3 regions of the Parageobacillus sp. G301 genome follow, and region 2 is predicted to be linked to each of the others. Evidence: predicted binding sites of a transcription regulator. Region 2 holds the regulator's gene; each other region holds the start of a gene.
The links. The regulator CtsR, encoded in region 2, represses protease genes until heat stress. The targets are predictions, from matches to a motif close to ATGGTCAATAAAGGTCAAACA.
Positions count from the first base shown of each region.

Region 1: QSJ37_RS06740 (ATP-dependent Clp protease ATP-binding subunit) is a predicted target of CtsR. The motif match lies at 7,447-7,467, and genes of this name have one in related genera.
Region 3: clpP (ATP-dependent Clp endopeptidase proteolytic subunit ClpP) is a predicted target of CtsR. The motif match lies at 5,280-5,300, and genes of this name have one in related genera.

Region 1 covers NZ_BSDB01000001.1:1,321,694-1,332,151, reverse strand. The annotation lists gene QSJ37_RS06765 (gluconate:H+ symporter) at 1-712, shown strand, start outside; gene QSJ37_RS06760 (zinc-dependent alcohol dehydrogenase family protein) at 1,132-2,187, shown strand; gene QSJ37_RS06755 (aldehyde dehydrogenase family protein) at 2,435-3,928, shown strand; gene QSJ37_RS06745 (hypothetical protein) at 4,328-4,873, opposite strand; gene QSJ37_RS06740 (ATP-dependent Clp protease ATP-binding subunit) at 5,209-7,383, opposite strand; gene QSJ37_RS06735 (FixH family protein) at 7,600-8,319, shown strand; gene QSJ37_RS06730 (YkvI family membrane protein) at 8,418-9,461, shown strand; gene QSJ37_RS06725 (spore germination protein) at 9,715-10,458, shown strand, end outside.
Region 2 covers NZ_BSDB01000005.1:46,005-56,462, reverse strand. The annotation lists rRNA gene rrf (5S ribosomal RNA) at 149-265, shown strand; gene QSJ37_RS17830 (CtsR family transcriptional regulator) at 491-952, shown strand; gene mcsA (protein-arginine kinase activator protein McsA) at 966-1,514, shown strand; gene mcsB (protein-arginine kinase McsB) at 1,519-2,607, shown strand; gene clpC (ATP-dependent protease ATP-binding subunit ClpC) at 2,607-5,042, shown strand; gene radA (DNA repair protein RadA) at 5,129-6,502, shown strand; gene QSJ37_RS17805 (PIN/TRAM domain-containing protein) at 6,614-7,708, shown strand; gene ispD (2-C-methyl-D-erythritol 4-phosphate cytidylyltransferase) at 7,732-8,418, shown strand; gene ispF (2-C-methyl-D-erythritol 2,4-cyclodiphosphate synthase) at 8,435-8,911, shown strand; gene gltX (glutamate--tRNA ligase) at 9,026-10,458, shown strand, end outside.
Region 3 covers NZ_BSDB01000002.1:522,895-533,352, forward strand. The annotation lists gene trxB (thioredoxin-disulfide reductase) at 1-411, shown strand, start outside; gene QSJ37_RS11275 (8-oxo-dGTP diphosphatase) at 981-1,439, shown strand; gene rapZ (RNase adapter RapZ) at 1,458-2,351, shown strand; gene QSJ37_RS11285 (gluconeogenesis factor YvcK family protein) at 2,348-3,319, shown strand; gene whiA (DNA-binding protein WhiA) at 3,353-4,315, shown strand; gene QSJ37_RS11295 (HPr family phosphocarrier protein) at 4,333-4,590, shown strand; gene clpP (ATP-dependent Clp endopeptidase proteolytic subunit ClpP) at 4,636-5,226, opposite strand; tRNA gene QSJ37_RS11305 (tRNA-Arg) at 5,463-5,534, shown strand; gene rpoN (RNA polymerase factor sigma-54) at 5,764-7,077, shown strand; gene QSJ37_RS11315 (glutaredoxin family protein) at 7,084-7,329, shown strand; gene QSJ37_RS11320 (sugar-binding transcriptional regulator) at 7,453-8,472, shown strand; gene gap (type I glyceraldehyde-3-phosphate dehydrogenase) at 8,515-9,522, shown strand; gene QSJ37_RS11330 (phosphoglycerate kinase) at 9,645-10,458, shown strand, end outside.

The DNA.
Region 1 (10,458 bases), on a different contig from region 2:
TCCAGATCATTTAGTCACAAAGGCAGAATTCAACATGGATGAAGTCCCATCATTTGCAACTTGCGTCTTAACGACTTTGTCGCCGGTTATTCTCATTTTGATCGGGGTAATTGCAGAATATACACTTCCGAAAACCTCTACAATCTACAAAATTTTAACCTTTATCGGTAATGCTGATATATCTTTGCTTATATCGCTCTTTATCGCAGTATATGTATTTGGTTTGCGTAAAAAAAGAAAGACGATTCCTCAACTAATGAAAATCGCAGAGGAAGCACTGATTTCTATGGGCGGAATTATATTCATTCTTGGTGGCGGTGGTGCATTCAAACAAGTTATTATTGATAGTGGAATGGCTGATTATATTGCTCATTTCACAAAGGGATGGAATATCTCGCCATTTATATTAGCATGGATTATTGCCTGTATAATACGGTTAGCCGTAGGGTCTGCCACGGTAACAGTTTTAACCACTTCAGCAATGATGTCGCCAATTGTACAAGAAACAGGTGTTAGCCCTGAATTGATGGTGTTAGCAATTGGAACCGCTTCCATAGCTTTTGCTCCACCAAGTGATGTGTCTTTCTGGATGACAAAAGAATATTTTAACTTGACGATAGGACAGACAGTGAAAACAGTTTGTTTAATGTTTACTCTTATTGCTATTTATGGATTGCTTGGAGTATTAGCGTTAAGCACGATGATTGGTTAATATCCACGTTTCATTTATTAAAGACATAAAAATAGCCCCTTTCTCACCATGAAAGGGGCTTATTGCTTTTCACCTCAACCAGTTCATTCGTTAAATCCTCAATTTCTTTTCTTCGATCATCAGTTTCTTCTTTGCTCACACGAAAATGACTATCTTCTAATATGATCACATCGACGACCTTGTCAAGTCATCGGGTCCATGTTGTCTATCAAAGGGGAATTTACATAATAATTTGGGCTTGACCTATAAAAAATAGGTATATACAAAAAGATAAGGAAAAAATCTCGTTTCATTTTGTCGGATATTGTTGGACGAAACATAAATCATTATGACTATACAATCATTTTTTTTTGAATTAAAATCAGAAATGTATCAATAATCTATTTTTTCAGAAAATAAATAATGAGGAGGAAGAAATAATGAAAGCCGCGAAAATTATTCAGCACAAAAAACCATTGGAAATTTTAAATGTCCCGGATCCTAAACCAGGGCCGGAAGATGCGGTAATAAAAATCGAAGCTTGCGGGGTTTGCCGCAGCGACTGGCATGCGTGGCAAGGGGATTGGTCGTGGATCGGCTTGTCCCCGGAATTACCGATAACACCTGGACATGAATTTGGAGGTGTAATCGAAGAAGTTGGCAAAGATGTGAAGTCGTTTCGCCCGGGAGATCGTGTCACAGTTCCGTTCCATTCCGCCTGTGGACGATGTGAATACTGCAAAAAAGGTGTGCCGAATTTATGCGAAAACCTCCAAATTTATGGTCTTGTTTCTGGACTTGAAGGAGGATATGCGGAGTATGTATTGGTTCGCAATGCCGATTTTAACCTGATCAGACTCCCGGAAAATGTTGACAGTTTAACAGCTGCAGCTTTAGGCTGCCGTTACATGACTGGATATCACGGTATTGTCAGAGGCAATGTCAAGCCTGGTGATTGGGTGGCCGTGCATGGAGCTGGCGGAGTAGGCCTTTCTGCGATTCAGGTGGCCAATGCATTAGGAGCGCAAGTTATAGCCGTTGATATTGATGATCAAAAACTTGAAATCGCAAAGCAGGAAGGCGCCGCTGCAGTCGTCAATGCCAGAAAAGAAAACGTTGTCGAAGCAATTAAAGAAATCACAAAAGGAGGTGCACATGTCGGACTGGATGCTTTAGGCATCAAGGATACCGTTCTTAATTCGGTTCTGTCCTTAAGAAAAGGAGGAAGACATGTTCAAGTAGGTTTAACCACATCAGAAGAAGGAGGTTTTGTATCGCTCCCTGTTGACCTGATTACGGCATCTGAAATTGAGTTTGTAGGAAGCATCGGAAATCCTCATCCTGATTATCGCGGCCTATTAAGCTTGATTTCTTCCGGACGATTGAATCCGAAGCGCTTGGTTGAACGTGAAATCAAATTGGAAGATGTAAACGCTGTATTCGAAAATATGTCGCAATATAATACGAAAGGGTTTAACGTCATCACGAAATTTTAATGGATCAACCAAACCCTTCTGGAATCCTTCCGGAAGGGTTAATTATTTATTCATCGTGAGCAATCATTTAAATAAACCATAGCTGATCTTGCCCCGCTAAAAGTAAATAAGCGTCACCTGTTGAAATTGTTAATGAGGTAATTGGTATATTTTAAAAAATTAGGAATATTGTTTTAATGTGTCTCTAAAGGACAGTGCAATGTTTTTTGGAAGTGATTTCAAAATTAATAAAATGGGAGTGAAGTGTATGCAAAATGTCAGTGCAAAAGGGATGGAATTAAGCCCTAGATTAGTAGAGTTTTTAAACGGCGTAAAAAAAATGTACATAAACGGCGAATGGGTAGACTCCGTTTCTGGTAAAACGTTTGAAACAGTCAATCCTGCAACTGGTGAAAAGTTAGCGGATGTAGCAGAAGCAGGTCCGGAGGATATTGATTTGGCGGTAAGAGCGGCAAGAGAAGCGTTTGATCGTGGACCATGGTCAAGAATAAGCGCAGCTGAGAGAAGCCGCTTAATTTATAAACTGGCTGATTTAATGGAAGAGCATAAATTAGAATTAGCACAGCTTGAAACATTGGACAACGGAAAACCAATTCGCGAAACATCTAATGCAGACGTACCTTTAGCGATTGAACATCTCCGTTATTATGCAGGCTGGGCAACGAAAATTGTGGGGCAAACCATCCCTGTTCAAGGAAACTATTTTAACTATACGCGTCATGAACCAGTGGGGGTAGTCGGACAAATTATTCCGTGGAACTTCCCATTATTAATGGCTGCATGGAAACTAGGCGCTGCCCTTGCGACAGGTTGTACAGTCGTCTTAAAGCCTGCTGAGCAAACACCTCTATCTGCTCTTTACTTAGCAAAATTAATAGAAGAAGTTGGATTTCCGAAAGGTGTTGTCAACATTGTGCCTGGCTATGGCGAAACAGCGGGTGCGCCGCTAGTGGATCATCCATTAGTGGATAAAATCGCCTTCACAGGTTCAACGGCTGTCGGAAAACAAATCATGAAGCAAGCAAGCGAGTCATTAAAACGGGTAACACTTGAACTTGGCGGTAAATCTCCGAACATCATTTTGCCTGATGCAGATTTGACGAAAGCAGTTCCTGGCGCATTTATGGGAATTATGTTTAACCAAGGTCAAGTATGTTGCGCAGGAAGCCGCTTATATGTTCAAAAGAAAATGTACGACAATGTAGTAGCTGATTTAGCCTCTCTTACAAAAACAATTAAACAAGGCAATGGTTTATTGCCAGAGACGACAATGGGCCCTCTGGTTTCAGAAGAACAGCAAAAACGCGTCAAAGGATATATTGATAAAGGAATTGAAGAAGGAGCCGAATTAGTAGTAGGCGGTACTATCCCATACGAAAAAGGCTATTTCGTCGCTCCAACCGTTTTTGCTGATGTGAACCATTCAATGACCATCGCAAAAGAAGAAATTTTCGGCCCAGTTGTAGCGGCGATGCCGTTTGATGATTTAGATGATCTTGTTGCAAAGGCAAACGATTCGCTTTATGGTTTAGCTGCTGGTGTTTGGACGCAGGATATAAAGAAAGCCCACTACCTCGCACATCGCATTAAAGCAGGTACGGTATGGGTGAACTGCTATAACGTATTTGACGCGGCAAGTCCATTTGGAGGCTATAAGCAATCAGGCATCGGACGTGAATGTGGCAGCTACGCGTTAGATAACTATACAGAAGTGAAGAGTGTCTGGGTAAACATGAACTAAGCCATTCTAGATATATTTCAATATGTAAAAAAGCATCTGCTCATCAAAGCGGATGCTTTCTTTAATATCTCCCTCCATATTTTTTGTAATGCCATTCCATTCATGAAGGATCTCTTCCTTGTTCCTGCCAAAACAATCGGAAAATGAATGTAAAGGTATACCCTTTAAGAATAATCCGTTTTAGTAATTGATACTAAGCTCGATCAAAATATACATAGAGGGTATTGGAGTTCATCGAAATGTGAGAAAACAACGGATTGTCGAATGAATTATGTAAATTGGAAATGAATGGGCTTTACAATCATCTTTTTTATTTATTTTCCGTTTGATTATGAAGAAGGCTTGCTGCATCTATTGCAAAAAGATAGGCCTGCCGCCTATCTTTTCAGTGTACAGTATTTAGTAGGGGCGGATTTTTGCTTCAAATTGTCTAAGCGTTAATTGATTTAACTCTGGAAAACCTTCTTCTTTCAAGGAAATGGTTTTTCCCTCATAAACAGGGTAGACTCCTTGCCATCCCCCGACAATGGTATACAATTCTGTTCCTTTAACAGGTTTTAGAAAGCAAACATATCGACCCTCAGCCATCGGTCCTGGATAAACTTTGTTGAGAGGATGTAAAGGATCAGGAAGGGGTTCAATACCGGTTGATAACACGTTAATGATTTTGCCGCCGGTTCCCTTTAAATATTTGTCGACATGAAAGCTTTGTACAAAATTAACGAGCTTCCCCCCTTGTACAGACTTATTTAACGGCTGTTTCTGGAAAGAAGTATCGAACCAACCATAAGCAATTAATGTTGAGCCGCTTACTAAATCCTTTAAGTTTGCGGCACGCTTGATATTTACTGCTTGTTTTGGAATGGTAATTTTCTGCGCCTGAACAGGTAAATGAAACGTAAATAGCAAACATATACAGATTAAAAACTTAGACCATACTTTCATTCCATCACCTCATAATATATCTTTGTTGAGCGCTACTATTGTTTAACAATCTTTCCCGTTTTATGCATGTTTCCTTTGTCCTCATCAGTAAAGTAGGTTTTTTCCTTATCATAAAAGGATTGTTAAATGGATTGGCGTCAAGCTTCTGCAGGCATGTTTTCTATCGAAAGGGGCGACTTTAATTACTTATTTCGCAGGACATTAAGTTTGACATGTTTGACGCTCCATATAAAGGTATGCATCCAATTTGTAATTATCTTTCAATCTGGAATAATGTGATAACGTACAAGCGAATAAGGATGGGCAAAAAAAGAACCGCCTTTCCCATTAAGGGATCAGGCGGTTTGTTTATGCAAAGGTTTGGCGACAATCGCATCGTTTTCGACATCGATGCGAATCGCTTTGACTTGATCGTTTTCATCCAGCAGCACATCGGCGATTTTGTCTTCGACATGTTCTTGGATGACGCGGCGGAGCGGACGAGCGCCGAATGCTGGATGGTAGCCGAGTTCGGCTAATTTTTCTTTCGCCGCTTGCGAAACGTCAAGGTCGATGTGCTGTTCGTGCATTGCCGCTTTTACTTCGTCAAGCATGAGATCAACAATTTGCAGCATATGTTCTTTTTTCAACGATTTGAATTCAATAATCGCATCGAAACGGTTTAAAAACTCTGGTTTGAAGTATGCGTTTAATGAGTCGAGAATGCTTGTTTGTGTTTGTTGTTTTTCAAATCCGACCGTAATTTTTTTGTCTGTCACGCCGGCGTTGCTTGTTGCGATAATGACTGTATCTTTAAAGCTTACGGTGCGTCCTTGGCTGTCAGTGAGACGGCCGTCTTCTAAAATTTGAAGGAAAATGTGTTGCACATCTGGGTGCGCTTTTTCAATCTCGTCAAGCAAGATAATGCTGTATGGATTGCGGCGCACTTTTTCTGTAAGCTGGCCGGCTTCTTCGTGACCGACATAGCCAGGAGGCGAACCGATTAATTTCGATACCGAATGTTTTTCCATGTATTCGCTCATGTCGAGGCGAATCATTGCGTCTTTTGAGCCGAATAGCTCTTCTGCCAACGTTTTCGCCAGCTCTGTTTTTCCGACGCCAGTCGGACCAACGAATAAGAACGAACCGATTGGGCGGTGTTTTGCTTTTAATCCCGCGCGGCTGCGGCGGATTGCTTTGGCGACTTTTTTGACCGCTTCTTCTTGGCCAATGACTTTTTTCGCTAAGTTTTCTTCTAAATGTTTCATTTTTTCTTTTTCATCGGCCTGCAGTTTGCCGACAGGAATGCCTGTTTTCTCTTCGATGATGCGTTGAATATCAGCAACATCGACAACTGGGCGTTCTTGGTTTACGCCGTTTTGCAATTGTTTTTCCAATTTCAACTCTTCGCTGCGCAATTTCGCTGCCAGTTCGAAATTTTCTTCTTTCACTGCTTTTGCTTTTTCTTTGGCGATTTGCGCAAGGCGTTCTTGAATTTGTTTTTCATCTGTCGGACCGAGGCGCAAGTTCGCTTTGGAGCCGGCTTCGTCTAACAAGTCGATCGCTTTGTCCGGCAAGAAGCGGTCTTGAATGTAACGGTGCGACAATTTGACGCACGCTTCAATCGCTTCGTCCGTATATTTCACATGATGGAATTGCTCGTATTTCGGCTGAATCCCTTTTAAAATCGTGATCGCTTCTTCGACCGTTGGTTCATGCACGATAACTGGTTGGAAACGGCGTTCAAGCGCAGCGTCTTTTTCAATTTGGCGATATTCTTTCAACGTTGTAGCGCCGACGACTTGCAATTCTCCACGCGCAAGCGCTGGTTTTAAAATGTTGCCCGCGTCCATCGAACCTTCCGCCGAACCGGCGCCGACGAGCAAGTGAATTTCATCGATGAAGAGAATGACGTTTTTCCGGCGCTGCAATTCAGCGATGAGCCGTTTCATCCGCTCTTCGAATTGACCGCGAATGCCTGTATTCGCAACAAGCGATGCGACGTCAAGCAAATATACTTCTTTGTTTAATAGTTTTTCCGGAACTTGCCCTTCAGCGATTTTCAAGGCGAGTCCTTCGACAATCGCTGTTTTACCGACACCTGGTTCCCCGATTAATACCGGGTTGTTTTTATTGCGGCGGTTTAAAATTTCAATGACGCGTTCAATCTCTTTATCGCGTCCGATGACTGGGTCAATCAGACCGGCTTTCGCAAGCTGTGTTAAGTTGCGGCCAAATTGGTCTAAGAAACCGCCACCTTTTCTGTTTCGTTTCGATGGTTGTGCGATATTCGGTTGCGGCGCGTTCATTTCTGAAAATGGCGTTTCTGAAATTGGTGAAAATCCGTTCATCAAGAAATCGTCAAATGGGAATGACGAGAAATTATCGAAACCGAAATTGATCGGAATAGTCAGCTCTTGTTTTTGTTTTTCATAACATTCGTGGCAAAGGTGCATTTGCTTTTTCTCATGATTGATTTGCAAATTGACAAATACCGTCGCTTCGTTTTGATGACATACTTGACAAAGCATGAGGCATAACCTCCTTTTTCGCTCTTTTGACTTTGACTATCTTTGACTTTCTGATTTTATTATACTTTGACCATCTTTGACTTTCAAGTGTTTTTTTACAAAAAATTTGTTGTAACCGTGAAATGTTTTTGGAAAAGCGGTGAACAATGGTATAGCATGTGGCAAACTTATGATATAGTTGGGACAGAAAAAGTTTAGTGAGGGAGATGAAAAGGGATGAAAAGAGTTTATACGTTTTTGGCATTGATGCTCATATTTTTATGTACGGCTTGCAATCAAGAAAAGCAAGAGGAAAAGCCGGCAATGCTTGAAGTTCAACTTCAAACGCCGGATCATATTGAATTAAATAAGGAAACGACACTTTCTTGTATCGTGACATACGGCGGGGAAAAAGTGAATGATGCGGATGAAGTGAAGTTTGAAGTGTGGAAACATGGAAGCGAGAAGCACGAGATGTTAACTGCCAAAAATGATGGTGATGGCAAATATTCTGTGAAAAAGACGTTTACCGAGCCGGGGACGTATTCGGTCATTAGCCACGTGACAGCACGAAATATGCATAATATGCCGAAAAAAGATATCGTTGTTGGCACACCGAGCGATCAGCCGCAAAATCATGCAGAGGAACATCATGGTGATGAACACCATCATGCCGATGTCATGATAATGCTTCATGAAAAACAATTTTCCGTAAATAAAGAAGCGCATTTAACGGTACATATTACTCATGACGGCCAGCCGCTGACGAAAGCGAAAGTTCATTTTGAAATTTGGAAAGGAAACAGCAAACACAAGTTTATCGAAGCAAGCGAAAAACAAGCAGGCCAATACGAAGCAACGACGACATTTCAAGAAAAAGGGACATATTCTGTAAAAATACATGTGGAAACGGAACAACTGCACGATCATCAAGTAGAGCAAATTACGGTGCAATGAAGGGATGCCCTATAGCGGCATCTTTTTTACTGCCATCCCGTCTTTATTGGACCATGCCGGCATATATATGGGAGTAAATAGTGGACAAGGAGAAGGAGATGGCAGAAGTGGCTGGAAAATGGTCGGATGCTTGGCAAATCGCCGCCGTTTACGTCGGCACCGTTGTCGGCGCGGGATTTGCTACTGGAAAAGAAATTATCGAGTTTTTTACGCAATACGGAACGTCAGGAACGATCGGCATTATCATTAGCGGCATTTTGTTTACGTGGGGCGGCGCACGCATGATGGTAATGGCGCGGAAAGTGAAGGCCGCTTCTTATCAACAGTTTAACCGCTATTTGTTTGGAAAAGAAGTGAGCCCGGTTATTTCTATCATGATGACGGTGATGATTGTTGGAGTCACCGCCGTGATGATGGCCGGCGCAGGGGCGGTGTTTGAGGAGCAGCTTGGGCTGCCGAGGCAAGCCGGAATTGTAGTGACGTTATGTTTATCGCTGTTGGTCATGATGTACGATATAAAAGGGCTATTTGGCGTAAACGCCCTGATTGTTCCGATGATGGTGCTATTTAGCGCCATTGCGCTTGGAAAGTTGATTACCATGGGAGAATTGTGTGAAACGAAACTGGAAACGGCAGACTATTCATTAAAAACATTTCTTTCCCCTTTTTCGTATGCGGCGTTTAATTTGGCGATGGCGCAGCCTGTGCTCGTGCCATTGGCTTGCGAGGCGGGGGACGAGCGCGCGGTGCGGCGCGGCGCGGTGCTTGGCGGGCTGCTGCTTACCGGCATTTTATTAAGCAGCCATTTGGTGCTTTTATCGTTTCCATATGCAATGAATTACGATATTCCCATGGCGGAAGTGATCCGTTCGTTTTTCGCCGTTTTTTACTGGGTGTATATCATTGTGATTTATGGAGAAATTTTCACGTCTATTATCGGCGGCATTTTTGGTCTGCAGCGGCAGGCGCGCACGCTCGTTTCTATTCCGAACGTCTTGTTTTTTGCCGTGTTGTTTATCGTGCTATATATGGTCAGCTTATTCCGCTACAGTGAGCTCTTATCATTTTTATATCCGATATTTGGCTACATCAGTTTTGCGTTTCTTTTTCTATTATGGGTGCGCAAAGTACCGCGACCGTAACGGCAGCCGTTTTCCCGCATTGACGTGGAAAAACGGCTGTTTTGTTGATGATTTGCGAAAGCGCTGTACGATTTTTTTAACGACTGTTTCGCCCGCCGTCGTTTTGTTAGTTGCCTCACTATTGGTTTCCGCCTAGTATTGTTTTTTTTTATATACACAATATTCAGATATATCAATGCCGGAATAGGAAGTGAATAAAATAAACAGCGGGTTGGAAGACTATCCCTCAAACGGCAAGTACGAGGGGATCGCTATGTCCATTTTTTCCTTTTTTAAAAAAACGAAGACAAACGGTGGAGAAAAAACGCTGCAACAATTATTGAATAAGCTGCGTCAATCTAGTGATTTCATTACAGTCGAGTTTGCCGTAAACGGTCATTTGCTTGCCATTTACTATTTTGATTCGCTAGTGGATCCGAAGGTGTTGCAGCAACACGTTCTCTGCCATCTGCAAAATGATGTGCCGAAAAATCCAGATATAAAGCTGGAAGATTTGCGAAAAATTATTCCGATTCAGCGCATTGAAGTAACGAATGATGTGCAGATGATCGAAGAAAAAATATTAAAAGGGTTTGTGGCTGTTCAGTTTCAAAAGACAGATAACCGTGTCGCACTCATTAATGTAGCGAATGAAAGTTTAGGGCTGCGGCCGAACAATGATTCGGAAAATGAATTTAGTGTCGTCGGCCCGAAAGTTGGATTTGTCGAAAACATCGGGACTAACTTACATTTAATCAGAAGGCAAATCGTAACGCCAAATTTAGTCTTTCGGGAAATGGCGCTTGGTACGATGTCCAAAACGAAAGTCGTCGTCGCGTATATCGATGGCATTACGAATAAGCAGACAATCGAAACCGTGATCCAGCGGCTCGAAAATATCCATTTTGACATTATTTTTGACAATTCCCTTATCGATCAAATGATTTCTGATAACTCGAATTCTCCGTTTCCGCTTTTTATCTCGACGGAGCGGATTGAACGTGCCGTTTTTGCGCTA
Region 2 (10,458 bases):
GCTAGGAGCTAGACAACGGAAAAGCGGAAGCCGCCTATGCAAAATGGCTTCTTCCAAACGGACGGTTATCTAGTTTTGAGGGAACGAAATCCCTCTTGACAAACGTGATGATTGGAATATAATAATAAATGTCCAATTGAGATAATTGCCTAGTGACAATAGCGGAGAGGAAACACCCGTTCCCATTCCGAACACGGAAGTTAAGCTCTCCAGCGCCGATGGTAGTTGGGGCCAGCGCCCCTGCAAGAGTAGGTCGTTGCTAGGCAATGTAAAAAGAAGCATGCCTTTCATTAAGGCATGCTTCTTTTTTGCTATATTTATTTATCCTTTCCTTTTATTACCTAAGATCATGTTTCATTTTCGAAAAAAAAGGGAATCATATGACTAGCCATTTTTGTGAGTGACCCTTGCATTTTTTTATAATAAACTATATAGTAGAAGTAAGGTCAAATATAGTCAAAGTCAACTTGGTTTGTAAGGAGGAGGTAGAGTGCCAAACATTTCTGATATTATTGAGCAATATTTAAAACAGGTATTAAATATGAGCGGTAAAGACATTGTGGAAATCAAAAGAAGTGAAATTGCTGATAAATTTCAATGTGTTCCCTCACAAATTAATTATGTTATTAATACAAGATTTACGCTAGAGCGAGGATATATTGTTGAGAGTAAGCGCGGTGGCGGTGGTTACATCCGCATTATGAAAGTGAAAACAAAAAATGAAGCACAGTTAATTGATCAACTGTTAGAATTAATCCAGCACCGGATTAGTCAATCAAATGCGGAAGATATTATTGATCGTCTTGTCGAGGAAAAAGTAATTACCGAACGAGAAGCAAAGATTATGCTAAGCGTAATGGACCGTTCTGTATTATACATCGATTTGCCCCAACGTGATGAATTGAGAGCACGCATGCTAAGAGCGATGTTGATATCGCTAAAATATAAGTAGGGAGGGGATAAAGTTGATATGTCAGGAATGCAATCAAAGACCGGCAACAGTGCATTTCACGAAAATTATAAACGGCGAAAAAACCGAATTTCATCTTTGCGAACAATGCGCTCAAGAGAATAGTGATATGTTTATGTTTTACGGAAATGATGACTTTTCCTTTAATAACTTATTAGCTGGCCTGCTTAATTTTTCATCTCCAATGAAAGAAATGACGTCAAGCCCGTTCCAAAGCACCGATATTTTACAATGCGAGAAGTGTGCAATGACTTATCATCAGTTTACAAAAACAGGTCGTTTCGGCTGTTCAAACTGTTACCGCACATTTGCTAGATATTTACCACCGATATTAAAAAGACTCCATAGCGGAAATACAACCCATGCTGGAAAAATACCGAAACGAAAAGGTGGAACACTCCATCTGCGCAAGCAAATTGCTATGTTAAAACAAAAACTGCAAGAACTGGTGGCGAGAGAAGAATTTGAAAAGGCGGCAGAGGTTCGTGATCAAATTCGTTCTCTTGAATATCAGTTGCATCAACGTCGAGGGGGGGAGATGTAGTTATATGTCGTTTGAGAAGTTTTTTAATACGGCGGTCAGTTCTTGGATGAGTCAGGAGGGGCCTGATTCTGATATCGTGTTAAGCAGCCGTATCCGTTTAGCAAGAAACATTGTTGATTTTCGGTTTCCAACAGTATTTAACAATGAGGAAGCACAGCAAATTGTTTCATTGTTTGAGCAAACATTTGCTCATCGTTTTTACCCGTCTGTCGGTCGTTTTGAATTGTTAAAAATGTCAGAGCTTCAACCGATTGAAAAAAGGGTATTGGTAGAAAAGCATTTAATTAGCCCGCATTTGGCAGAAGATTCTCCTTTTGGGGCGTGCTTGCTTTCAGAAAATGAAGAAATAAGCATTATGATTAATGAAGAGGATCACATTCGTATTCAATGTTTATTTCCTGGTCTTCAATTAACAGAAGCGTTAAAGGTGGCTAATGAGCTTGATGATTGGATTGAGGAACATGTCAATTATGCGTTTGATGAAAAACTCGGATATTTAACAAGCTGTCCGACAAACGTTGGAACAGGGATGCGCGCTTCTGTTATGATGCATCTCCCGGCTCTCGTTTTAACACAGCAAATAAACCGCATTATTCCAGCAATCAACCAACTAGGATTAGTAGTACGTGGAACATATGGAGAAGGCAGTGAGGCGTTAGGTAATATTTTCCAAATTTCAAATCAAATTACATTAGGAAAGTCGGAAGAGGATATTGTGGAAGATTTGAAAAGCGTTGTTCAACAGTTAATTGCCCAAGAAAGAATGGCGAGGGAGACATTAGTCAAAACTTTAAACATACAATTAGAAGACAGAGTATTCCGTTCTTATGGGATATTAGCAAATAGCCGTGTTATTGAATCTAAAGAAGCAGCGCAATGTTTGTCTGATGTACGTTTAGGAATTGACTTAGGATATATTAAAAATATTTCGCGCAATATTTTAAATGAGCTGATGATTTTAACTCAACCTGGATTTTTACAACAGTATGCAGGCGGCGTGCTAAGACCGGAAGAACGGGATGTTCGACGGGCGGCACTAATCCGCGAACGTCTAAAAATGGAAGAAAGAAAAGCGATGGAGGGTGATGAATAATGATGTTTGGAAGATTTACGGAGCGGGCGCAAAAAGTATTGGCGCTAGCTCAAGAGGAAGCAATACGCCTTGGCCATAATAACATTGGAACGGAACATATTTTATTAGGTTTAATTCGCGAAGGGGAAGGAATTGCAGCAAAAGCATTAATGGCTTTAGGGCTTGGGCCAGAAAAAATTCAAAAAGAGGTAGAATCGTTAATCGGTCGCGGCCATGAAGTTTCCCATACGATCCATTATACGCCGCGTGCGAAAAAAGTAATTGAACTATCGATGGATGAAGCGAGAAAGCTTGGCCATTCCTATGTAGGAACAGAACATATTTTACTAGGTCTTATTCGTGAAGGTGAAGGAGTTGCGGCCCGCGTACTTAACAATTTGGGAGTAAGTCTTAATAAAGCGCGCCAACAAGTGTTGCAACTGCTTGGAAGCAATGAGTCTGTTTCCGGCCATTCAGGAGGCGGTGCTTCACACGTAAGTACACCAACATTAGACAGCTTAGCTCGCGATTTAACGGCGATTGCTCGTGAAGGAAGATTAGACCCTGTTATTGGCAGAAGCAAGGAAATTCAGCGCGTTATTGAAGTGTTAAGCCGTCGTACAAAAAATAACCCGGTGTTAATCGGAGAACCTGGGGTTGGGAAAACAGCCATTGCTGAAGGCCTTGCGCAACAAATCGTAAATAATGAAGTTCCAGAAACACTCCGCGATAAGCGAGTAATGACGTTAGATATGGGAACGGTAGTAGCTGGTACAAAATACCGCGGTGAATTTGAAGATCGTCTGAAAAAAGTGATGGATGAGATTCGTCAAGCAGGAAATATCATTCTCTTCATTGATGAGCTCCATACGCTTATTGGCGCAGGTGGTGCAGAAGGTGCGATTGACGCATCGAACATCTTGAAGCCAGCGCTTGCCCGTGGGGAGTTGCAATGCATTGGTGCGACTACATTGGATGAGTATCGGAAATATATTGAAAAAGACGCGGCATTAGAACGTCGTTTCCAACCAATTTACGTCGATGAACCGACGGTAGAAGAATCGATTCAAATTTTAAAAGGATTGCGCGATCGCTATGAAGCGCATCACCGTGTATCTATTTCGGATGAAGCAATCATTCAGGCAGTAAAATTATCTGACCGCTATATTACTGACCGTTTCCTTCCAGATAAAGCAATCGATTTAATCGATGAGGCTTGTTCGAAAGTTCGCCTTCGTTCGTTCACTGCTCCTCCACAATTAAAGGAACTTGAGCAAAAACTTGAGGAAGTACGCAAAGAAAAAGATGCTGCTGTACAAAGCCAAGAATTTGAAAAAGCTGCTTCCTTGCGTGATATGGAACAACGTTTACGTGAAGAATTGGAAGAAACGAAACGCGCGTGGAAAGAAAAACAGGGTCAGGAAAACTCTGAAGTAACAGTGGAAGACATTGCGATGGTTGTATCAAGCTGGACAGGAATTCCGGTGTCAAAACTTGCACAAACAGAAACAGAACGATTATTGAAACTAGAAGAAATTTTACATTCCCGCGTCGTTGGTCAAGATGAAGCAGTAAAAGCAGTTGCCAAAGCAGTTCGTCGTGCGCGGGCTGGATTAAAAGATCCGAAACGCCCGATTGGCTCGTTCATTTTCCTCGGTCCAACTGGTGTTGGAAAAACAGAATTAGCAAGAGCGCTTGCAGAAGCGATGTTCGGTGATGAAGACGCACTTATTCGCATCGATATGTCGGAATATATGGAGAAGCACTCGACATCTCGTTTAATCGGTTCGCCTCCTGGCTATGTCGGATACGAGGAAGGCGGTCAACTAACGGAAAAAGTGCGCCGCAAACCGTATTCGGTCGTGTTGTTAGATGAGATGGAAAAAGCGCATCCAGACGTATTTAACATTTTGCTGCAAGTGTTGGAAGACGGGCGTTTAACTGATTCGAAAGGAAGAACGGTTGACTTCCGCAATACGATTATCATTATGACATCGAACGTCGGTGCGGATGCGTTAAAGCGGAATAAATACGTCGGCTTTAATATCCAAGATGAAGATCAGAAGTACAAAGACATGAAAGGAAAAGTCATGGACGAGTTAAAGAAAGCATTTCGTCCGGAGTTTTTAAACCGAATTGATGAAATTATTGTCTTCCATTCACTTGAAAAACAACATTTAAAAGAAATTGTAAAACTAATGGCAGAACAGCTTGTAAAACGCTTAAAAGAACAAGATATCGATTTAGAGTTAACGGATGCGGCCATTGAAAAAATTGCTTCCGAGGGATATGATCTAGAATACGGTGCTCGTCCATTGCGTCGCGCGTTGCAAAAACATATAGAAGATCGTTTGTCGGAAGAGCTGTTAAAAGGAACGATTGGCAAAGGGCAAAAAGTCATTGTAGACGTAAAAGACGGAGAGTTCGTCGTTTTATCAGAGCAAGCGGTGATGTAATCGGCGTTTTCTTGATGGAAGGTATGCGGCAGCTCACTGCCCATACCTTTTTGTTTCAACGATGAAAAAGAAAGGGTTTTCTAGCGATGGGGAAAAAGAAAACAAAGTTTGTTTGTCAAGAATGCGGTTATGAATCAGCGAAATGGCTTGGAAGATGTCCAGGATGCAGTACATGGAATTCGATGGTCGAGGAAATTGAGCGGACAAAGCCAATGACAAGAGGAGTGTTTGTGCATTCCACGGATGATATCATCTCAAAACCAGTTCCAATTACTACCGTGACCACAACGCAAGAGCCGCGCATACAAACGAGTATTTCTGAATTTAACCGTGTATTAGGTGGGGGAATTGTGAAAGGTTCGCTCGTTTTAATCGGTGGGGATCCAGGCATTGGAAAATCAACGCTTCTTTTGCAAGTTTCTGCGCAACTTGCTGCTATGCAACATAAAGTATTATATATATCCGGCGAAGAATCCGTAAAACAAACGAAATTGCGCGCTGACCGCCTTCACATTGCTTCCGACCAATTGTATGTATTAGCGGAGACAGATTTGGAATATATTGCAGAAGCAATCGAAAATGTTCGCCCCGCTTGTGTTGTGATTGATTCGATTCAAACGATTTACCGTGCAGATATTACGTCCGCACCAGGAAGTGTATCGCAAGTCCGTGAATGTACAGCGGAACTGATGAAAATTGCCAAAACAAAAGGAATTGCCATTTTTATTGTCGGCCATGTAACGAAAGAGGGAGCGATTGCCGGTCCAAGAATTTTAGAGCATATGGTGGATACGGTTCTTTATTTCGAAGGAGAACGTCACCATACGTATCGTATTTTACGGGCGGTGAAAAACCGTTTCGGCTCCACAAATGAAATTGGTATTTTTGAAATGAGAGATTCAGGACTTATCGAGGTCGAAAACCCTTCAGAAGTGTTTTTAGAAGAACGTTCCCGAGGGTCGGCAGGTTCAACCGTTGTCGCCGCAATGGAAGGAACTCGTCCTGTATTAGTCGAAATTCAAGCATTAGTATCTCCAACGAGTTTTGGCAACCCGCGTCGGATGGCAACGGGAATCGACCATAACCGTGTTTCTTTATTAATGGCCGTATTGGAAAAAAGGGTCGGCCTGCTTTTACAAAATCAGGACGCTTACTTGAAAGTGGCAGGGGGAGTAAAATTAGACGAGCCAGCGATTGATTTGGCGATTGCCGTAAGCATTGCCTCAAGTTTCCGCGATCAGCCAACCAACCCGTCCGATGTGATTATCGGCGAGGTCGGTTTAACTGGGGAAGTACGTCGTGTTTCCCGTATTGAACAGCGGGTGCAAGAAGCAGTAAAATTAGGGTTTTCTCGCATCATTATTCCTAAAAACAATTTAGCAGGATGGAATCCGCCAAAACATATAACCGTGATCGGTGTGTCCCACGTTGCCGAGGCACTTGAACATACGTTGCAGTAAAATTTACAAGTACATGTCAAATATTTAAAAAATATTAAAAACTATGTTAAAGATTGGTTTCAAACATTGGAAACTGTTTATAATGTTAGATAGGGAGGTGAAAATAAAGAAATGGTAAAACGTATCGTTCAGTTGTTTTTTCTTGTTGTTGGAGGAACATTAGGTGTTGTTTTCTTGCCAAATTTGTTGCGCCTTATGAATATAAGCGACATTTCATTGTTAAATAATTCATATACATTGGCGGTATTAGGAGCACTTATTTTCTTTATGATGACTTTTTGGCTAGTAGATTACGTTGTAGATATGATTCGCTGGGTCGAGGAATCGCTCGTTAAAGTGCCTGTTGCTGATCTTTTATTTGGCAGTTTAGGGCTTATTTTCGGCCTTATTATTGCGTTTTTAGTTGTTATGCCGCTGCAATCGTTTCAGTTTCAAGTCGTCAATACGGTGCTGCCGATATTTTTGACGATCCTGCTTGGTTACTTAGGATTTCAAGTCGGATTTAAAAAACGGCATGAATTAATGAATTTATTTTCTCTTTCCAATCGAATGGCAAAGAAAAAGGGGACAGAAGAAGAGACGGGTTTATCAAAAGATAGTCCTGTAAAAATTTTAGATACAAGTGTAATTATTGATGGCCGAATTGCAGATATTTGCCAAACAGGTTTTTTAGAAGGAACAATTGTCATTCCTCGTTTTGTGCTTGAAGAATTGCAACATATTGCAGATTCATCTGATGTGTTAAAACGCAATCGTGGCCGACGTGGACTTGACATTTTAAACCGCATTCAAAAGGAATTGGATATTAAAGTGGAAATTTATGAAGGCGATTTTGACGATATTCAAGAGGTAGACAGTAAGCTGGTGAAGTTGGCAAAATTAACATCAGGTGTTGTTGTCACGAATGATTTCAATTTAAATAAAGTATGTGAGCTGCAAAATGTGCGTGTCCTTAATATTAATGATTTAGCGAATGCGGTAAAACCGGTTGTTCTCCCTGGGGAAGAATTAAACGTTCATGTGATCAAAGATGGCAAAGAGCACAATCAAGGTGTGGCGTACTTAGATGATGGAACAATGATTGTCGTGGAAGACGGAAAAGATTATATAGGCAAACGGGTTGACGTATTGGTGACAAGCGTGTTACAAACATCAGCAGGGAGAATGATTTTCGCGAAGCTAAAGCTATTGCAAAAAGCGTTATAAACGAATGAGTAGGGGAAACAGCGATGATGTATGAGGTAGTCATTCCTGCAGCCGGGCAAGGAAAGCGAATGAAGGCAGGAGTTAATAAACAATTGATTGAACTTCAAAACGAACCGCTAATTGTGCGCACATTAAAAGTGTTTGAAAAAGATGAATGGTGCCGTGGTATTATTGTTGTGATTAATGAAGCGGAAAGAACACAGTTTGAACAATTATTTTCTCGTTTCCATATTAAAAAAATCACTGCGATCGTAAGCGGTGGAAAAGAGCGACAACATAGCGTGTACAATGGGCTGAAAGCGGTGAAAAATGGGGATATTGTGCTTATTCATGATGGTGCGCGTCCGTTCGTTACTATAGAGCAAATTCATGAATTAGTAAAAGAAGCGAAGGAACACGGTGCGGCAATTCCGGCTGTGCGCGTTAAAGACACTATCAAAAAGGCGCGCGATCAGTTTGTTGAGGAAACGATGGAACGCTCTAGCTTGTGGGCTGTACAAACTCCACAAGCTTTTCATGTTTCTCTCGTTTTAAGGGCACATGAGCAGGCACAAAAAGATGGTTATATTGGCACAGATGATGCAAGTCTTGTAGAGCGAATTGGCGGGAAAGTAAAAATTGTCGAAGGCGATTACCGCAATATTAAATTAACGACACCGGATGATTTATTATTTGCTGAAGCGATTTTATCAAGTTGGGTAATTTCATAACGAGAGGGGTAACTACATGTTTCGCATTGGTCAAGGATTTGATGTTCATCAGCTTGTCGAGGGCCGTCCCCTCATCATTGGAGGCGTTCGCATTCCATACGAAAGAGGGTTGCTCGGCCATTCCGACGCCGATGTATTGTTGCATGCGGTCGCAGATGCATGTTTAGGAGCAATTGCTGCAGGTGATATTGGCAAGCATTTTCCAGATACCGATGACCGCTATAAGGATGCTGATTCTGCGCTATTATTAAAACAAGTATGGGAATTAGTCAAGCAGCAAGGATACGAACTTGTTAATCTCGATTGCACGATTATCGCACAAAAGCCAAAGATGGCGCCACATATCGAGCAAATGAAAGAAAATATTGCGAATTTGCTAGAAGGAGAACCGTCACAAGTCAATGTCAAAGCAACAACGACGGAAAAGTTAGGTTTTACTGGCCGAGAAGAAGGAATTGCCGCTCAAGCGGTCGTATTATTGCAAAAAAAATAAAATAAACATCATATTGCTTACTTGTATAGCCTCAAACAATCCATTTTGAACTTTGCTCATATAAAATGTACAATAGTGGTACAAGTTTGATTAGATATTGGAGGGTTATTGACGATGTCACAAGAAGTGAGAGTGCGATACGCACCGAGTCCAACCGGTCATTTACATATTGGCGGTGCAAGAACGGCGTTATTTAACTATTTATTTGCTCGTCATCATAATGGAAAATTTATTGTACGTATTGAGGATACGGATATCGAACGAAACGTAGAAGGTGGCGAACAGTCGCAGTTAGAAAACTTAAAATGGTTAGGCATTGATTATGACGAGTCGGTGGATAAAGACGGCGGATACGGTCCATATCGCCAAACGGAACGTCTCGATATATATCGTAAATACGTGAATGAACTTTTAGAAAAAGGATATGCGTATAAATGTTTCTGCACGCCAGAAGAGCTGGAAAAAGAGCGGGAAGCGCAAAGAGCGGCAGGGATTGCAGCGCCGCAATATAGCGGAAAGTGCCGCCATTTAACGAAAGAACAAGTCGCACAATTGGAAGCAGAAGGAAAGCCGTATACGATTCGTGTAAAAGTACCTGAAGGAAAAGTATATGAATTTGAAGATATCGTACGTGGAAAAGTGACGTTTGAATCAAAAGATATTGGCGATTGGGTCATTATGAAAGCAAACGGCATCCCAACATACAATTTTGCCGTTGTTATTGATGACCACTTAATGAAAATTACCCACGTGTTCCGCGGTGAAGAACATTTATCGAACACGCCGAAACAGTTAATGATTTACGACTATTTCGGGTGGGAGCCGCCGAAATTTGCTCATTTAACGTTAATTGTAAATGAGAATCGCAAAAAACTTTCGAAACGTGATGAATCGATTATTCAATTTGTTTCTCAATATAAAGAGCTTGGCTATTTGCCAGAAGCGTTGTTTAACTTCTTTGCACTATTAGGATGGTCACCAGAAGGGGAAGAAGAAATTTTCTCGAAAGAGGAACTCATTCGTATTTTTGATGTTTCCCGATTGTCCAAATCACCATCGATGTTCGATACGAAAAAGTTGACATGGATGAATAACCAATATATTAAAAAACTAGACTTAGACCGATTAGTGGAAATTTCATTGCCGCATTTGATTAAGGCCGGACGCCTGCCAGAACAAATGAGTGAAGAACAACGGCAATGGGCGCGTGATTTAATTGCATTATACCAAGAACAAATGAGTTATGGAGCGGAAATTGTAGAGCTATCGGAGTTGTTCTTTAAAGAAGACATTGAGTATAATGAAGAAGCGAAAGAAGTGTTAGCCGGCGAACAAGTCCCTGATGTGTTAAAAACATTTTTAGAAGAAGTGAAACAGCTTGAGCCGTTTACGGCAGAAAATATTAAAGCGGCAATTAAATCGGTGCAAAAAGCGACAGGACAAAAAGGGAAAAAATTGTTTATGCCGATTCGCGTTGCGGTAACAGGGCAAACACACGGTCCAGAACTGCCATTTGCGATTCAATTATTAGGAAAAGAAAAAGTTAT
Region 3 (10,458 bases), on a different contig from region 2:
TTACGTGCGCAAAAAATTTTACAAGACCGCGCATTTGCCAATGAAAAAATTGATTTTATTTGGAACCATACCGTAAAACAAATTAATGGAAAAGATGGGAAAGTAAACAGCGTGACACTTGTTCATACGCAAACGGGAGAGGAACGGGAATTTCCGTGCGATGGCGTGTTTATTTATATCGGCATGCTTCCGCTTTCGAAGCCATTTGAGAGCCTTGGCATTACGAACGAAAACGGATATATCGAAACGAATGAGCTTATGGAAACAAAAGTGCCGGGTATTTTTGCGGCAGGAGACGTCCGCGAAAAATCATTACGGCAAATCGTTACAGCAACGGGGGACGGAAGCATTGCAGCGCAAAGCGCACAACATTATGTGGAAGAGTTAAAGGAAAAATTAAACATAAAGTAATGAAATCGTAATAGACGTTTAATTCTGCTGTAACACGCATGAAACATTTTTTTTGTATGCTAAAAGTAAGTAATTGACCCCCTTTTATATAGATCTTTTTGTTCAGCACGGGTACCCTTTCCCGTGCTTCTTTTTTTATGTGTGAACAAGTATGTGTGTGTTGCGGAGGCGCCTTCCGCTTTTCTTCGTTGGCTAGCTCGGCGGCTAGCTCTCTTGTGCGAAATAACCTTCTCCCTTGAAGTGCAAGCACTTCAGCGGTCGAAGAACATTTCGCTTCGAGAGCTGTTCGCGCCGCCTCCGCTTTTCTTTTTGTCTAGCTCCAGGCGCCATCGGCTCGCGACGCTTCGGCCCCGCTGTGGCGGCGACACATTGAATTAACTTCTCTGAGTAACCCACGCAAGACCAAACTTTGTTTGGTCTGAGCTTCCTCGCGGGTCCTCTAGCGCGTTTCGCCGATAAGCGGGCGCCTTCCGCTTTTCTTCGTTGTAGCGAACTGTAAGAAATAGTATAATAAAATAAATGGAATTCTAAGACTTTGGATGTTATGTAGTTATGTTGAGGTGAGCGTGTTGCAACGCGTGACGAATTGCGTTTTACTAAAATATGGAAAAGTATTATTATTGCAAAAGCCGAAGCGGGGTTGGTGGGTTGCCCCGGGAGGAAAGATGGAACAAGGAGAATCCATCCGCGAAGCGTGCATTCGCGAATATCGCGAGGAAACAGGGATTTACTTAAAAAACCCAAAGCTCAAAGGAATTTTTACGATGGTCATCAAAGAACAAGAACAAATCGTTTCTGAATGGATGATGTTTACTTTTTTTGCCGAACAATTTGACGGAGAAAATGTTCCATATTCCGAAGAAGGAAAGTTGGAATGGCATCCGATGGAAACAATCCATCAGCTTCCGATGGCACCAGGTGATTATCATATTTTAGATTACGCGCTAAAAGGATCAGACATTATGTACGGGACGTTTATATATACGAAAGATTTTGAGCTGCTTTCCTATCGGTTAGATCCCAGTTAATAGAGTGGAGGGAGAGGCATGAGCACAGGTTCGGCCAACCATATTCAAATGGTGATTATAACAGGGATGTCTGGCGCTGGAAAAACGGTCGCTATTCAGAGTTTTGAAGACTTAGGTTTTTTTTGTGTCGATAATTTGCCGCCGACGTTGCTCCCAAAATTTTTGGAGTTGATGAAAGAGTCGGGGAATAAAATGAATAAAGTGGCGTTAGTAATGGATTTGCGAAGCCGTGACTTTTTCGATAGTTTGTTTACCGCGCTAGACGAGTTGGCGGAGCAATCATGGGTGACGCCGCAGATTTTATTTTTAGATGCGAAAGATTCGACGCTTGTGGCGCGATATAAAGAAACGAGACGCACACACCCGCTTGCCCCAAATGGATTGCCGCTTGAAGGCATCCGTTTAGAGCGCAAATTGCTCGAAGAGTTAAAAGGGCGGGCGCAAATTATTTATGATACGTCTGATTTAAAGCCACGGGAGTTAAGGGAAAAAATTTTACAGCAATTTTCTTCTCACACGCAACAGACGTTTACCGTCAACGTGATGTCGTTTGGCTTTAAATACGGCATTCCGATTGACGCTGATTTAGTTTTTGATGTCCGCTTTTTGCCAAATCCTCATTATATTGACCATATGCGGCCGAAAACAGGGTTGGATGAAGAAGTTTCCTCCTATGTGTTAAAGTGGAGTGAAACGCAGAAATTTCTTGAGAAACTAATTGATTTATTAGCCTTTATGCTCCCTCATTATAAGCGAGAAGGAAAAAGCCAGCTTGTGATCGCCATCGGCTGTACAGGGGGGCAGCACCGGTCGGTTGCCATTGCCGAATATATTGCCCGTTATTTTTCGAAAGATTATAAAACCCATGTGTCCCACCGTGACATGGAGAGGAGAAAGGAAAAGCATAAATGAGTGTGAAGCATCAGCCTAAGATTGTCGTTATCGGCGGCGGAACAGGGCTCCCTGTATTGTTGCGCGGCTTGAAGCAGTATGCCATTGATATTACGGCAATCGTTACTGTCGCTGATGATGGCGGCAGCTCAGGAAGATTGCGCGATGAACTAGACATTCCGCCACCGGGAGATGTGCGCAACGTATTGGCAGCGCTGTCAGATGTCGAGCCGCTTATTGTTGAATTGTTCCAACATCGATTTAAAAACGGCAACGGTCTATCAGGACATTCGTTAGGTAATTTAATTTTGGCAGCGTTGACGTCCATTACCGGCGATTTTGTCAAAGCCATCCGCGAGATGAGCAAAGTGCTGAAAGTGCACGGACAAGTATTGCCAGCGGCGAATAAAAGCGTCGTTCTTCATGCGGAAATGGAAGACGGCGTCATTGTTTCTGGAGAATCGAAAATTCCTTATTCCGGCAAAAGGATAAAAAAAGTATTTTTGACACCGGAAAATATTGAACCGCTTCCAGAAACGATTGAAGCGATTCGTTCTGCGGATTTGATCGTCATCGGTCCGGGAAGTTTATATACGAGTATTTTGCCAAATTTACTTGTGCCGAAAATCGGACAAGAAGTTTGTCAAGCAAAAGCAAAAAAAGTGTATATATGTAATGTGATGACCCAAGCGGGTGAGACGCTGCACTACACGGTAAGCGACCATGTCAAAGCGCTCCATGACCATATGGGATGTTTATTTTTGGATGTCGTTGTTGTGAATAATGGTCATATTCCGGAAGAAATTCAAAAACGTTATGCAGAAGAGCTGGCGGAACCGGTGAAGGATGATAGCGACCGGCTCATCGATTTAGGAATTCAAGTGATTCGCGATAATATCGTCAGCTATGAAGATCACGTCATTCGTCACGATACGAAAAAAGTGGCATCGTTACTTATTTCGCTGATTACAGCACCTCCTTCCTCCTGATTACGATGAATGAACCGTTGGAGGTGACTAACCATGTCGTTTGCGTCAGAAACGAAAAAAGAACTAACGAATTTGGAAGTGAAACCGTGCTGTTTAAAAGCAGAATTGTCAGCGCTTCTGCGCATGAATGGTTTGCTGTCTTTTTCCAATCAGCAAATGATTGTGGATGTGCAAACGGAAAATGCCGCGATCGCGCGAAGAATTTATACTCTTTTAAAAAAAGGGTATACGGTAACAGTAGAACTATTAGTTCGAAAAAAAATGCGCCTGAAAAAAAATAATGTATACATCGTTCGAATTATTGACGGCGCTCATGAACTATTAAAGGATTTAAAAATATTGAAGGAGGATTTTTCACTAATTCGCGTGATTTCACCAGAATTAGTGAAAAAAAAGTGCTGTAAGCGTTCTTATTTGCGCGGTGCGTTTCTTGCCGGAGGATCTGTAAACAATCCGGAAACGTCATCGTACCATTTAGAAATTTTTTCTCTTTATGAAGAACATAACAATTCATTATGTGAATTAATGAACAGCCACTTTTTTCTTAATGCCAAAACATTGGAACGAAAAAAAGGGTTTATTACGTATTTAAAAGAAGCGGAAAAAATCTCTGAGTTTTTAAATATTATTGGCGCACATCAAGCGTTATTGCGCTTTGAAGATATTCGCATTGTACGCGATATGAGAAATTCGGTAAACCGTCTTGTCAATTGCGAAACAGCAAACTTAAATAAAACGATTGGCGCAGCGCTTCGCCAAGTAGAAAACATTCGTTATATTGACGAAACCATCGGATTAAGCGCCCTTCCTGATAAATTGCGGGAAATTGCGGAATTGCGGATGATGTACCAAGATGTAACGTTAAAAGAATTAGGCGAGTTAGTATCCGGTGGAAAGATTAGTAAATCAGGAATTAATCACCGTCTGCGAAAAATTGATGAGATTGCGGAACGATTGCGGGCAGGTAAGCCTGTTGATTTTCATAAGTCATTATAAAAAAGGGGAGATGGAGAATGGTAGAGAAACAAGTAGAAGTACGATTAAAAACGGGATTACAAGCACGCCCGGCAGCGTTGTTTGTTCAGGAAGCGAATCGCTTTTCTTCCGATATTTATCTAGAAAAAGACGGAAAGAAAGTGAACGCAAAAAGCATTATGGGGCTAATGAGCCTTGCGATCAGCACCGGTTCTGTCATTAAGTTGATTGCGGATGGTCCGGATGAAAACGAAGCAATTGAAAAATTGGCAAACTATGTACAAAAAGAAAAATAAAGAATAGGCTGCTTCTATGTCAAGCGAAGCAGCCTGTTTTTTGTTTTATTTTTCATCTATACGTGTTAATACACGGTCGATAATGCCGTATTCTTGTGCTTTTTGCGCTGTCATGAAGTTATCGCGGTCTGTATCGCGTTCAATCACTTCGACTGGTTGGCCAGTATTTTCAGCAAGAATGCGATTTAACTTATCGCGCAAGAAGAGAATCCGTTTTGCGGCGATTTCAATTTCTGTCGCTTGACCTTGCGCGCCGCCAAGCGGTTGGTGAATCATAATTTCGCTGTTTGGCAAGGCAAACCGTTTTCCTTTTGCTCCTGCGGCAAGCAAGAACGCACCCATCGAAGCAGCCATACCGATACAAATCGTAGAAACGTCTGGCTTAATAAATTGCATCGTATCATAAATTGCCAAGCCAGCAGTAATCGAACCACCCGGGCTATTGATGTAAAGCGAAATATCTTTTTCAGGATCCTCGGCCGCTAAAAATAATAATTGGGAAACGATCGAGTTTGCCACTTGATCATCAATTGGGCTGCCAAGAATAATAATGCGGTCTTTTAATAAACGAGAATAAATGTCATAAGCACGTTCTCCGCGGCTTGTTTGCTCAATAACTGTAGGAATTAAATTCATGAAGCTTCCTCCTTTACCAATCGCTTAATCGTATGTACCTCTATCATACCTAAATGGTCAATGAAGGTCAAACAAAAAATATCGGCCTTACTTTATTATTATTCGCTATAAACGTAGGACATCCCTTTTTTCATCATAACCTCTTTTTCATTTTTTAAACACATTTTCCCTCTTGCAATATAAAGATGTTTTCAATATAATTGAATATGCAACTGATAATAGCAACTAAATATAATGCCCTCGTAGTGTAGTGGATAGCACGAGAGATTCCGGTTCTCTTAGCGTGGGTTCGAATCCTGCCGAGGGCGTATCAAGTGAAAACCTGCTGCGAAACGCAGCAGGTTTTTTTGTGCCTTGAATATAATATAATCAACAGTCTGGCTCGATGATCGACTGTTGGCGTACCAATCTGCCTTTTTGAATGACGGATAAAGTTCAGTCACCGCCAATGGTTTTATAAACAATAGGTTTAACAATTATTTTTTTATATACTGCCGGGGCGACAGTATTGTACAATAAAAAAAAGGGGGCTTGACAATGAGGGCCGAATTATTGCAGGAGCAGCGACTGAAGCTATCGCTTACAAAGGAATTGACTCAAGCAATCGAACTGTTGCAATATTCTGCTGTGGAATTACAGTCCTTTTTGTATGAGCAGTCGTTGGAAAATCCTTTTCTCGAAATTCGCGACTACCGGTTAAAGCGAAACTTCCGCAACTTATCGGATAAGGAAAAACAGCAGTGGATTGAAAATATGAGCACTTATTCGGAAACGCTTTCATCATATTTAACTGCACAGCTTCCAGCTCTTTCGCTTTCGGAACACGAAGAACGCATCGTGCATTATATGATTGCTTGCCTTGATGAAGATGGGTATTTGCGGGTAAATATCGAAGAAATTGCAGAACGATTTGCTATTTCCAAACAGGAAGCAGAAAAGGCGCTTCAGATCATTCAGTCATTAGAGCCGGCTGGTGTTGGCGCCCGCAACTTGCAAGAATGTTTATATTTACAGTTAAAGCGCTTACCATATCGCGATGAATTCGCGGAACAGATTATACAGCACCATTTTTCGTTATTTGTCGAAAAAGCTTGGAAAACGTTGGCGAAACAACTTGGCGTGGATATCGCTTCATTGCAGCGTGTATGGGATTTAATTCGCACGCTTGAACCGCGTCCTGGCATCCATTATACAAAAGAGAGACCGCATTTTATTGTTCCCGATATAATTGTCCAACGCAGCGAAGAAGGTGATTGGCGCATTTTTTACAATGAAGATGTGCATCCGGAACTCATCTGGAATCGGGTATACGAGCAAAAGATTTCCAGCTGTCAAGACGGGCAGGTTCACGCGTTTGTAAAAGATAAATATCGCCAGTTTTTATGGTTAGCAAAAAGTCTGGAACAGCGCAAACAAACATTGCTGAACATTATGCATGTTATTGTCGATAAACAAAAACAATGTTTTGAAACTGGTTTTGCAGCCTTAAAGCCCCTTAAAATGCGTGAAGTTGCGGAAGAGATTGGCATTCACGAATCTACTGTCAGCCGCGCGGTAAAAAACAAATATGTTCAAACGCCGTTTGGCACAGTGGAACTTCGCCGCTTTTTTTCAAGCGCTGTTTCTTCTGTTTACATGGATGAAGATGCTGCCTCTTCTGTAAAAGTAAAAATGTTTATCAAGCAGTTAATTGAACAGGAAAATAAGCAGCAGCCGCTTTCTGACCAAAAGATCGCCGATTTATTACATGAGCAATACGGTGTGGTGATCTCGCGCAGAACGGTTGCAAAATATCGTGAACAACTGCATATTCCATCATCTGCAAAACGAAAACAGTATGTAGGGAAGTGACAGCAAGTGGTGATCAACTTATACTCGAAAACAAACTGTCCGTTATGTGATAAAGCAAAACAAGTGTTGCAAGAACTGCAACGGGAATTCTCGTTTCAAATCAATGAAATTGATATTTATCAAGATGATGCATTACTGGAAAAATATCAATTGATGATTCCGGTTGTCGAAATCGATGGGGAAGAAGTAGATTTTGGGATGGTTCAAAAAGATGTCATAAGAAAACGTTTACTCGAGGCGCAAAGTGGTTGAACATTATGATTCCTCCTGTTACAATGAATTGTGCAGGGAGGAATTTTTTTTCACACAAGTGGGACATAATAAGTCATAGCGGGACAATTAATGTCCATATATTTTGCAAGGAGAAGGGGACCAATGCAATCATTAATTGAAGCGCAAAAAAAATTATTGCCCGACCTTCTTGAAGTTATGCAAAAAAGATATCGTATTTTGCACTACATTTCGCTTATGCAGCCAATCGGGAGGAGAGTACTGTCGGGCAGTTTAGGAATAACTGAGCGTGTGCTTCGTTCGGAAGTGCAGTTTTTGAAAGAGCAAAATTTGCTAACCATCAGTTCCGCTGGCATGAGTTTGACCCAAGAAGGCAAGGAATTGTTGCATGCGCTCGAGGATGTTATGAGAGAAGTATTAGGCCTAAAAGATTTAGAAACAAAATTAATGGAGAAACTTCATATTGAAGGGGTTATCGTTGTTGCTGGAGATAGTGACCTTTCTCCTTGGGTAAAAAAAGAAATGGGAAGAGCTTGTGTGACCTGCATGAAAGAAAGATTGACAAACGGCGACATCGTGGCAGTGACAGGAGGCACAACACTTGCCGCTGTTGCCGAGATGATGACTCCCGATCCAAAACAAAACCGTATTTTATTTGTTCCGGCACGGGGCGGCTTAGGTGAAGATGTGAAAAACCAAGCGAACACCATTTGTGCAAAGATGGCGGAAAAAGCGTTAGGAAACTATCGGCTTCTTCATGTTCCTGACCACCTAAGTCGTGAGGCGTATGAATCTTTAATTGAAGAACCGACTGTGAAAGAAGTGCTGGAACTTATTAAATCATGCCGCATGGTCGTGCATGGAATCGGAGATGCTATCACAATGGCGGAACGCCGGAAAACCTCAAAAGAGGATATGGAGAAAATTAAAGAACGACATGCGGTTGCCGAAGCGTTTGGCTATTACTTTAATGAGGCAGGAGAAGTTGTGCATAAAGTGAAAACGGTCGGCATCCAGCTTGAAGACCTTCCGAATGTTGAACATGTCATCGCGGTGGCTGGAGGGTCTTCGAAAGCAAAAGCTATTCAGGCGTATATGAAACGAGCGCCTCATTCCATTCTCATTACCGATGAAGGAGCAGCAAGAGCGTTACTAGGGGAGTAACATCCCTTAATATATAAAACCATTTTAAAGGAGGAACCATCCATGGCTGTAAAAATTGGTATTAACGGTTTTGGCCGTATTGGTCGCAATGTTTTTCGTGCGGCATTAAAAAATCCGAATGTTGAAGTAGTAGCGGTAAATGACTTAACGGATGCAAACACATTAGCTCATCTTTTAAAATATGACTCTGTTCACGGAAAATTAGACGCGGAAGTATCCGTTAATGGAAATAATATCGTTGTAAACGGAAAAGAAATCGTTGTAAAAGCGGAGCGCGACCCAGCTAAACTAGCATGGAACGAATTAGGTGTGGACATTGTCGTTGAATCGACAGGTCGCTTCACGAAACGTGAAGACGCGGCAAAACATTTAGAGGCTGGCGCGAAAAAAGTAATCATTTCCGCACCGGCGAAAGACGAAGATATTACGATCGTGATGGGTGTAAACCAAGACAAATACGATCCTGCGAACCATCACATTATTTCCAACGCTTCTTGTACAACGAACTGCTTAGCGCCATTTGCAAAAGTGCTTCATGAAAAATTCGGTATTGTTCGCGGAATGATGACAACAGTTCACGCTTATACGAACGACCAACAAATTTTAGACTTGCCTCATAAAGATTTGCGCCGTGCGCGTGCTGCAGCGGAATCGATTATTCCGACAACAACAGGTGCGGCAAAAGCAGTTGCCCTTGTACTTCCTGAACTAAAAGGCAAACTAAACGGTATGGCAATGCGCGTACCAACACCAAACGTGTCTGTTGTCGACCTTGTTGCGGAGCTTGAAAAAGAAGTAACAGTAGAAGAAGTCAACGCAGCATTGAAAGAAGCGGCGGAAGGCGAATTAAAAGGCATCTTAGCTTACAGTGAAGAGCCGCTTGTATCTCGCGACTATAATGGCAGCACGGCATCTTCGACCATCGACGCGCTTTCCACAATGGTCCTGGAAGGAAAAATGGTAAAAGTCGTTTCTTGGTACGATAATGAAACAGGCTACTCTCATCGTGTTGTCGACCTTGCAGCATATATTGCATCCAAAGGACTATAAGGATAGGCGTTGTTTTTAGCACCCAGTCAAGTCTATAATAGGATGGTGGAGGGGAGCGGGGAAATGATCCCCACTCCTCTTCGTTTGTGGGAACGATATCATCAAAAAGGGGGCATAGCGCCATGAACAAAAAAACGGTTCGGGACGTAGATGTGAAAGGAAAACGAGTGTTTTGCCGTGTCGACTTTAATGTGCCGTTGGAAAATGGTGCGATTACAGACGACACACGCATTCGCGCAGCACTTCCAACGATTCGTTATCTAATGGAACAAGGTGCAAAAGTGATCCTAGCGAGCCATCTTGGCCGGCCAAAAGGAAAAGTCGTCGAAGAATTACGCTTAAATGCGGTTGCACGGCGTTTAAGTGAACTGCTTGGAAAACATGTGACAAAAACAGATGAGGCATACGGCGATGCAGTAAAAGAAGCAATTTCGAAAATGAATGAAGGCGATGTATTGCTTCTAGAAAACGTTCGTTTTTACCCAGGTGAAGAGAAAAACGATCCAGAGCTTGCGAAAGCATTTGCTGAATTGGCCGATATTTATGTGAACGATGCGTTTGGTGCTGCCCATCGGGCTCATGCTTCTACAGAAGGAATTGCACACTATTTGCCAGCCGTTGCTGGATTTTTAATGGAAAAAGAAATTGAAGTGCTTGGAAAAGCTCTTTCTAACCCAGATCGTCCATTTACGGCGATCATTGGCGGCGCAAAAGTAAAAGACAAAATCGGCGTCATTGAAAACTTACTAAATAAAGTGGACAACCTTATTATCGGTGGAGGGCTTGCGTATACGTTTGTTAAAGCGCTTGGCCATGAAATTGGAAAATCATTGCTAGAAGAAGATAAGATTGAACTGGCAAAATCATTTATGGAAAAAGCGAAAGAAAAAGGGGTTAATTTCTATATGCCGGTTGACGTCGTCGTAGCCGATCGGT